One region of the Arthrobacter sp. GQ119 genome, then DNA from elsewhere that is predicted to be linked to it. Evidence: riboswitches for the same ligand, from Rfam matches in the RefSeq annotation. Region 1 holds a riboswitch; the other holds the start of a gene.
The links. Region 1 has a riboswitch for thiamine pyrophosphate ahead of AC6CH3_RS09055 (3-oxoacyl-ACP reductase). Riboswitches for the same ligand answer to the same signal wherever they lie in the genome.
Positions count from the first base shown of each region.

Region 2: another riboswitch for thiamine pyrophosphate. It lies ahead of thiC (phosphomethylpyrimidine synthase ThiC); the one in region 1 lies ahead of AC6CH3_RS09055 (3-oxoacyl-ACP reductase).

Region 1 is NZ_JCAXEA010000008.1:11,241-16,108, forward strand. Features, by position in the region: gene AC6CH3_RS09045 (glyceraldehyde-3-phosphate dehydrogenase) at 1-1,151, opposite strand, end outside; gene AC6CH3_RS09050 (hypothetical protein) at 1,190-1,459, opposite strand; TPP riboswitch at 1,713-1,806, shown strand; gene AC6CH3_RS09055 (3-oxoacyl-ACP reductase) at 2,067-2,831, shown strand; gene AC6CH3_RS09060 (LLM class flavin-dependent oxidoreductase) at 2,844-4,187, shown strand; gene thiS (sulfur carrier protein ThiS) at 4,275-4,511, shown strand; gene AC6CH3_RS09070 (thiazole synthase) at 4,517-4,868, shown strand, end outside.
Region 2 is NZ_JCAXEA010000003.1:16,846-21,713, forward strand. Features, by position in the region: gene AC6CH3_RS03625 (VOC family protein) at 1-583, opposite strand, end outside; gene AC6CH3_RS03630 (amidohydrolase family protein) at 656-1,744, opposite strand; TPP riboswitch at 1,807-1,914, shown strand; gene thiC (phosphomethylpyrimidine synthase ThiC) at 1,909-3,756, shown strand; gene AC6CH3_RS03640 (alpha/beta fold hydrolase) at 3,846-4,580, opposite strand; gene ffh (signal recognition particle protein) at 4,633-4,868, opposite strand, start outside.

The DNA.
Region 1 (4,868 bases):
TTCAGGATGGCCAGGGAAACGTCCGGCGTGGGAACGCGGATAGAGCTGCCGGTGAGCTTGCCCAACAGCTCGGGCAGTGCCTTGGCTACGGCCTTGGCGGCACCGGTTTCGGTGATGACCATGTTCAGCGCGGCAGCACGGCCGCGGCGGTCGCCCGGGTGGAAGTTGTCAATCAGGTTCTGGTCGTTGGTGAACGAATGGACGGTTTCCACGTGGCCGTGAACCACGCCGAACCTGTCATTGATGGCCTTCAGGACCGGAGTGATGGCGTTCGTGGTGCAGGACGCTGCGGACACGATCCGGTCCGTGTCCTCGATGGTGCCATGGTTGATACCGTGGACGACGTTTTTCAGCTCACCCTTGCCCGGGGCGGTCAACAGTACCCGTGCAACGCCCTTGCTCTGCAGGTGCTGGGACAGGCCAGCAGCGTCACGCCAGTGGCCGGTGTTGTCCACCACCAGTGCATTATTGATGCCGTACAGGGTGTAGTCGATCGTGGCGGGGTTGTCCGAGTAGATGACCTGGATCTGGACGCCGTTGGCAGTGATGGTGTTGGCTTCCTCGTTGATCCGGATGGTGCCCTTGAAGGGACCGTGAACGGAGTCGCGGCGCAGGAGGCTGGCACGCTTTGTAAGGTCGTTCTCGGATCCGCGGCGGACCACGATGGCGCGCAGCCGCAGGCCATGCCCGCCGCCGGCCTTTTCGATCAGGAGGCGTGCCAGGAGCCGGCCGATCCGGCCGAAGCCGTAGAGCACCACGTCCGTGTTGGAGCGGTTATCGCCGCCGCGCTTGCCCACGATCTCGACGAGTTCCGCGCGGAGGAAGTCCTCCAAGGTGGCGCCGTTGCCCTCTTCCTTAAATTTCTGGTTCAGGCGCGCGATGTCGATCGAGGCCGAGCCGAGCTGCAGCTGCGCCAAGATGTTCAGCAACGGGGCAGTCTCCTCCAAGAGCAGTTCATCCTTACTGATCCGGCGCGCAAAGCGGTGCGCCTTGAGGATATCCATCGTGGAGTTGTTGATCAGGCTCCGGCCATGAATGGTGGTCACCAAGTTGCTTTCGCGGTACAGCCGGCCGATCACCGGAATCATGGCCTCGGCGAGGGCCTCCCGGCCCATCCATGTATCAAGGTAAGAATCTGAGGTGTGTAGCATCGGGCTGCCTTCCAAAAGGGTCAGGTCTGTTTGAATTTTCAGCTCCTGAAAGACTTCAGGAATTCGACGGGTCCCTGCTCAGGCTGTGCCGCCTTGCTGTTTTGGCCCGATGAGACCCCGGGCACTGCTGCCGGCACCAGTGTCGAACATCCGATTGCCCGCACCAGCAGCCTGGACAGGGCTGCCAGATGCTCTTCGCCGATGCCGGCGGGGGTATCGGCAATCCTTCTCAGGACAAGGGAGACGTTGCTGACGATGGCTTCCCCGGTTACGTCCGAGGCGGGTTCGGTCATGCCAGTCAAATTCACTTCTCCTCCTTCAGAGGTGGGGCCTGACCTCCATCGTCCTGTCATTCGCGGATAGGTGAAACGCTAATTCGGGATGGTTTAAACAACCCTTTGTGATAGGTCGTGGCACGCACGGCCCCGACGCTGGCTGAATGCAAAGCCCCTAGCGTTCGTCCCAGTTCCACGGTGGGGCCCTTTGCCGATGTCGGTTGAGGATTTAATGACGCATTGCGGATTCCTTGATTCTGGCCCCACGGTTAGGAGTAGGGTTTGTTCCAGTGACACGGGGTGCCCTGCTCGGGGCTGAGATAACACCCGTTGAACCTGATCTAGTTCGTACTAGCGAAGGGATGTTGCGGATGACTATTCGCCTGACGCCTGACCATGCCTGGGCCATGCCGGAACGGCTCTGGGAGACCGGCCTCTTATCCAGAGCCTGACCAGCACCGTTCCACGGCAAACTTCACCAACAAGGTGCGGCTTGCCCTCGGTCCCGCACCGGCAATAGCTCACATTCCCAGCAAGGCGGACGTCCCCGCAGGCAGGCCCGGATAAGACGCACTGTCGCTGCTGCAGGGCCTGTACCGTGCCACAAATTGCTTCGCCCCATGAAAGAAAGTAAAGACCTATGCACTTCACAAATCAGCTTGTCCTGGTCACCGGCGGCGGGCGTGGCCTCGGCCACAGCATCGTCCAGGCGTTTGCCGACCAGGGCGCCCGCGTAGTCATCAATTACCGCAACAGCGCCGAGGAGAGCGAGGCCCTGGCCGCAAAGTACGGCCCCGCTCAGGCTATTGCCCTGCAGGCCGACGTGACCGACGCTGGCCAGGTCTCGGCCATGCTGACCCGGGCCGAGGCCCATTTCGGCGCTGCGGTGACCACCGTGGTCAATAACGCCCTGGCGGACTTCTCCTTCAACGGCGACGCCCGGTCCGGCGCTGCCGGCATCACCTGGCCGGAATTCGAGGCCCAGTTTTCCGGCAGCGTCCGCGGCGCGCTGAACACCATTCAGCAGGCGCTGCCTGGCATGCTGGAACACGGCTTCGGACGGATCATCAACATCGGCACCAACCTGTTCCAGAACCCGGTTGTCCCCTACCACGATTACACCGCGGCGAAGGCGGCCCTGCTGGCATTGACGCGGACGATGGCCGCCGACCTGGGCCAGCACAATGTTTCGGTGAACATGGTCTCCGGCGGGCTGCTGCGCACCACCGATGCCAGCGCCACCACGCCGGAGGAGGTTTTCGACTACATCGCCGCGGCCACACCCCTGCGCCGGGTCACAACTCCGTCGGGATTTGCCGACGCCATCCTTTTCTTCGCCTCCCCCTGGGCCCGCTCCGTCACTGGACAAAATCTGGTGGTCGACGGCGGCCTGGTCATGAACTAGGTGCGGACCGCCATGCCGGAACCGGCCGCATCCCAGCGGCAGCTCCACTTCAATGCTTTCCTCTTCGGCTGCGGCCACCACGGGGCCGCCTGGCGTAGGCCGGAATCTCCGGTGGACCAGCTGGGGAACATTGCCTTTTACGAACGGTTGGCCCAAGGCGCCGAACGGGGTCTTTTCGATGCGGTGTTTTTCGCCGACGGTCACTCCGCCGGCGATCCAGGCGAGGGACCGCGGTGGTTCCTTGAACCACTGACCGCGCTGGGGGCGATGGCCCGTGCCACCAGCAGGATTGGGCTGGTCAGCACCGTCTCGACCACCTTTTACACACCCTTCCACGCTGCGCGGATGCTGGCGTCCCTTGATCACATCAGCGCCGGACGCATCGGCTGGAACGTCGTTACCTCCATGTTCGACGCCGAAGCCCGCAACCATGGGCTGGAGGCGATGCCTGCCCATGGGGAACGGTATGCCAGGGCAGCGGAATTTATTGAGGTGGCGCTGCAGCTCTGGGATTCATGGGCTGATGATGCGCTGGTGATGGACCGGGCCGGCACCTACGGCGATCCGGATAAGCTACAGCCGTTGCACCATGTAGGTAACCATTTCCAGGTGGAGGGACCGCTGACAGTGCCCCGGCCGCCCCAAGGCCGGCCTGTGCTGTTCCAAGCAGGCGCCTCGGAGCAGGGCCGCGTCTTGGCTTCACGGTACGCCGAGGGGATCTACGCCGTTGCCTATGACCTGCCCTCGGCGCAGGACTATTACGCCGATATGAAAAGGCGTATCGCAGCCGTGGGGCGAAACCCGGACAAAGTGGCCATCATGCCCGGCCTGGTCACCTATGTGGGGGCCACCAAGGCAGAGGCCCGCCGCCGGCAGGCCGAGGTGGACGCACTGCTCCCGACCGCGCAGTCGCTGGCCCAGCTTGGCACGTTTATCGGCCAGGATTGCACCTCCTGGGAACTGGATGCCCCGGCCCCCGCCCTGCCGCCGGCTGACAGGTTCAGCGGACCGCAGGGCCGCTACAGAACGATCCTGCGGATCATCGAGGCGGAGAAGCCAACAGTCCGGCAACTGCTGGGAAGGCTGGCCGCAGGCGGGGGCCACTGCACCATGCTCGGAACTCCAGAGCAGATCGCCGACGAGATTGAGCTCTGGTTTCGCTCTGGTGCCGCGGACGGGTTCAACCTCATGCCACCGTTGCTGCCCGAATCGCTCGACGAGTTCGTGGACAGCGTGATTCCGATTTTACAGCGGCGTGGCCTCTTCCGCAGCAGCTACACCACGGACACGCTGCGCGGACACCTCGGACTGGAACGGCCGACCGTAGGCGCCACGGACAATGCATTAGTCCTATGAGCCCTTCCGCTGATCCAACCCGACGGGCGTCTGAGCCACGCCCAGCCGCTGCACACCCTCTCAATTTAACCAGAACAAGGAATGACCATGTACATCACTCTGAACGGCAAACCCCATGCCATAGGGGCAGAAGCCTCCGTGACAACGCTCGTCAGCCAGATCATAGGCCGGGAACTCGCCTCCAACGGGCAGGCCGCTGATGGCCAGCGCGTGGGCGTGGCAGTAGCGCGCAACTCCGAGCTGGTGCCCCGCAGCCAGTGGCACAGCACGGCGCTCACCGAGGGTGATGACGTCGAACTCGTTACGGCAGTTCAGGGAGGATGAGGATCATGACTGAAACAACTGCGCTTCCAGCCGTACCCGGAACAGACACCGACCGGCTGGTCATCGACGGCGTGGAATTGAGCTCCCGGCTCATCATGGGCACGGGCGGAGCGCCCAGCCTGGACGGACTCGGTGCGGCGCTCCTGGCCTCCGGCACGGAACTGACCACGGTCGCCATGCGCCGGTACTCGCCCGCCGAAACGGGTTCGCTGTTCCAGCTGCTCCTGGAAAACAACATCCGGGTCCTGCCGAACACCGCCGGCTGCTTCACCGCAAGGGATGCGGTCATGACAGCGGAACTGGCCCGCGAGGCCCTGGAGACGGACTGGGTCAAACTCGAAGTCATTGCCGACGAGC
Region 2 (4,868 bases), on a different contig from region 1:
AGAAGTCATGGGCCGACTGGACGTCACCCACCTGCAGGTGCACGTGGCCCACGCCGGCTTCCGTGCCGCGCTGGCCCTCCAGCGCGTCCTCGGTCAGGTGGTCCTGCAGGTACTTCTGCGGCGGCAGGGCGAGGCTGTCCATGACCACGTTCTTGCCGTCCCAGGACCACGACTCGCGGGGGCGGTCCCAGTAGAGCTCGATGCCGTTCCCCTCAGGGTCGCTGAAGTAGAAGGCCTCACTGACAAGGTGGTCGGCGCTGCCCGTGAACGACCGGGGCTCATACTGGGCGGCGGTGGCGACTGTGGCGGCCAGGGCGGCCTGGTCGTCGAAGAGGAGCGCGGTGTGGAAGAGGCCGGCTTCGCCCCGTCCCGGAATGTTCAGTCCGGGCGCGGGAGCCAGATGGACCAGGGGCGTGTTCAGCCGCCCCAGGTAGAGGCCGCCATCCTGCTCTGCTACGACGTCGAGGCCGAGCGCCCGATGGTAGTAGTCCGTCATAAGCTTCATGTCGCCGACCTTGAGCATCACGGTGCCCATGGTGAGATCGGCAGGAAGAAGATCCTGGCTGCTGGCTGCTGGTGTCATGCGAATGCTCCCGACTCCCTGGCCACCGGATTTCGATGGTCTCTACCTATCTAAATTACTTGAAGCTTCAATTTATTCCGAGCGGACGACACTTCCCCGCAACACCACGGCCCGGAGCCGCCTTATGGTTTCTGGCACTTCCCGCGGGTCCTCTGAACACACCACGACATCGGCGCTCGCGCCCTCGGCCAGGCCGTCCGCACGCAGCCACCGGCGGGCCCTCCAGCACGCAGCATCCAAAGCGGCGGCGGCGGGAAGCCCCGCGCCGTGGAGGGCCAGGATCTCGTCCGAAATCCGGCCGTGCCCGATCACGCTGCCCGCATCAGAGCCCGCAAAAATCTCCACCCCGGCCTCGTAGGCGTCCCGGACCCGCTCGGTCCGGCGCTCCCACAGCGCCCGCATATGGGCCGCGTAGCGGGGAAACTTGGACTCGGCCCGGGCGGCGATCTCCGGGAACGTCGCTATGTTGACCAGTGTCGGCACGATCGGCACGTTCTGCTCCACGAGCCGCGGGATGTGCCGCGGCAGGAGCCCCGTGGCGTGTTCAATGCAGTCGATGCCGGCATCCAGCATCTGGTCGAGGACGTCCTCGCCAAAGCAGTGCGCCGTGACCCTTGCGCCTTCATCATGTGCCGCGCTGACCGCGTCCCGGACAGCAGCGTCTGGGAATGACGGGGCAAGGTCGCCGGCGTCACGGTCGATCCAATCCCCGACCAGCTTGATCCAGCCGTCCCCGGAACGCGCCTGCTTCCGGACCGCCTCCACCAGGTCCTCCGGCTCAACCTCGACGGCGAAATTCTTCAGGTACCGTCGGCTCCGGGCAATGTGCCGTCCGGCACGGATGATCCTCGGCGCCTCAGGGCGCCGCTGCAGCCATCGGGTGTCACTGACCACTCCCGCGTCCCGGACAAGCAGGGTGCCGGCATCGCGGTCGGTCATCGCCTGGGCGTAGGCCACGTCGTCGTCCACGGCGCCGGACGGCCCCAGCCCGATGTGGCAATGCGCGTCCACGAGGCCGGGCAGCACCCAGCCGCCGAGGACCACGTCCGGAATGCCGCCCGGACGCTGAAAGGTCAGTTTGCCGTCCACAGCCCACAGGCCGGTCCGTTCCTGATCCGGGCCGGTGAGCACTGTGCCGGAGAATTCGATGATGCGCGCCATGGATCCAGCCTGTCATATCAGGCGTGGACGGGCACCGCCCAGCCGCCCTGTGGTAGCTTCGTCTACGACCACACGGGTGCCCCTGCAGGGGCTGAGATCGGGCTAGCGCAGCCTGCGACCGTTGAACCTGTCCGGGTAATGCCGGCGAAGGAAGTGAGCAGTACATGAGCACCCAGAAAACAGAGCTGATCCCTGCCCAAAAAGATGCGGCCCAAAATGAAGCTGCCCAAAAAGAAGCAGCCTCCGGCGGAGCAGGCGCGGATATCACGCAGTCCCTGAAGTCGCATTCGCTGGCGTACATCGAGGGCGACGGCCTCCGCGTTCCGGTCACGGAAATCGCCCTGGAGCCGTCACCCAGCGGGGAGCAGAACGAGCCGTTGCGGGTCTACCGGACGGCCGGACCCGGCAGCGATCCCGTGGTGGGCCTCGCGCCGTTCCGCGCGGAATGGATTGAAGCCCGCGGCGACACCGAGCCCTACAGCGGCAGGGAAAGGAACCTGCTCGACGACGGCCGGTCGGCCGTGCGCCGCGGCGCCGCGTCCGCGGAGTGGAAGGGCGCGCAGCCGGTGCCACGCCGCGCCGTCGGCGGTAAGACGGTCACGCAGATGCACTATGCCCGACAGGGCGTCATCACCCCCGAGATGCGGTTCGTGGCACTCCGGGAAAACTGCGACGTTGAGCTGGTCCGCAGCGAAGTGGCGGCCGGGCGCGCCATCATCCCGAACAACATCAACCACCCCGAATCCGAGCCCATGATCATCGGCAAGGCATTCCTGGTGAAGATCAACGCCAACATCGGCAACTCGGCCGTGACAAGTTCCATCGCCGAAGAGGTGGACAAGCTGCAGTGGGCCACCCAGTGGGGCGCGGACACCGTCATGGACCTCTCCACCGGCGATGACATCCACACCACCCGCGAGTGGCTGATCCGCAACTCGCCCGTCCCCATCGGCACGGTTCCCATCTACCAGGCGCTGGAGAAGGTCAACGGCGAGGCCAACGCCCTCACCTGGGAGATTTTCCGTGACACTGTGATCGAGCAGTGCGAGCAGGGCGTGGACTACATGACCATCCACGCCGGGGTCCTGCTGCGCTACGTCCCCCTGACGGCCAACCGGGTGACCGGCATCGTGTCCCGCGGCGGCTCGATCATGGCCGGCTGGTGCCTGGCGCACCACCAGGAGAACTTCCTGTACACGCACTTTGACGAGCTGTGCGAGATCTTCGCGAAGTACGACGTCGCCTTCTCACTTGGAGACGGCCTCCGCCCCGGGGCCACCGCGGACGCCAACGACGCCGCCCAGTTCGCCGAACTCGACACTCTGGCCGAACTGACCCAGCGGGCCTGGGAGTACGACGTGCAGGTCATGGTCGAAGGTCCCGGCCATATCCCGTTCCACCTGGTGCGGGAGAACGTGGAGCGCCAGCAGGAGCTGTGCAAGGGCGCTCCGTTCTACACCCTGGGCCCGCTCGTCACGGACGTGGCACCCGGCTACGACCACATCACCTCGGCCATCGGCGCCACGGAAATCGCCCGCTACGGCACCGCCATGCTCTGTTACGTGACGCCCAAGGAACACCTGGGCCTGCCGAACAAGGACGACGTCAAGACGGGCGTGATCACGTACAAGATCGCCGCCCACGCCGCCGACCTCGCCAAGGGCCATCCGGGAGCGAATGAGAGGGACGATGCCCTGTCCAAGGCGCGCTTCGAGTTCCGCTGGCGGGACCAGTTCGCCCTGTCCCTGGACCCGGTGACCGCTGAGGCCTTCCACGACGAGACGCTGCCGGCAGAACCGGCCAAGACCGCGCATTTCTGCTCCATGTGCGGGCCCAAGTTCTGCTCCATGCGCATCAGCCAGGACATCCGCAACGAATATGGCTCCGCAGAAGCACAGGCGGCGCTGGCCGAGATGGCCGAAGGGATGCGGGAGAAGAGCCAGGAGTTCCTGGCCGCCGGCGGGAAGGTTTACCTGCCGGAGCTGAAGCTTCCCGAGTCCGCCCGCCAGTAACGGCCACCCCTATCGGGCCCGGTCCGGCAGGCATTGGGGGCCCGCCGGACCGGGCCTGCGGTGCACTCCGTGCGGGTAAGGAACGTTGGTCAGGACGCCCGCGGCTGCTGCCGCCGGCTGACCTCGGCAATGAACGACCGGATAAGACGGTCGCCTTCCACGGAGTCGTGGGGCCGGTGCCCGCCCGCTGCAATGCGGTGCAGGGCACCGGTTTCCCGCAGGTACCCGGCGATCTCCTCATAGAGGGGCTCCCAGCCGCCAGTGAGGACCAGCGTGGGAACGCCGGGGACGATCTGCAGCGGTGCATGCCAGGGAGGTGCCTGCAGCCGCAACCGCCTCGCGGCGCGCTGGGCCTCCGGGGTGCTTGGACCGTGGCCTTCCGCGGCGAAGGCGCGCCGCAGATACTCCCGCTCATAGTCGTCGTCGCCGAGCTGGTGCCGGACCTCGAAAAGGGGCTCCATCAGCGCCCGGTGGGCTGCCGTGGCCGGCAATTCGGCAGTCAGCGACAGGCAGGCCGGCTCCACGAGCGTCAGCGAGAACACGAGGTCGGGCCGTTCGACGGCGGCCATCATCGCCGCGATCGCGCCTTGGGCATGCGCCACTATGTGGCCACCGGCGGCACCGCGGCCGTCGTCTGCCAGCGACCGCAGCACGATCCGCGCGTCCTCGGCGAAGTCGGTTTCCAGCGGCTCGGCTTCGGCATCATACCCGTGCCGCCGCAGGAAGAGGGCGTCATACTGCAGGGCCATGCCGTGCTGGCGCGGCCAGGCGGCGGAGCCGAAACTCCCCGCGCCGTGGACGAACACTACCCGCTGCTTAAACATGACCCAACCTTATGGCAGCGGTCCGGCATCCGAGCAGGCAGACATGGTTCCGCTACTTGCCGAGGAACTTGTCGAAGCCCTTGGGAAGGTTCAGCTGGGACGGATCGAAGTCGCCGCCCTGCTGGCCGAAGGACGCACCCGTGGGCAGGGCCTTGGCTGCGTTGGCGCGCCGGGCCTCCGCCTCCCGGAGCTCCTGGGCTGCCTTGGCGGGGTTACCCGAGCGGGCCTTCTTCTTGGGTGCGCTCTTGGCACCCTTGCGGGGCCCGCCGCCGCCCATGCCCGGCATTC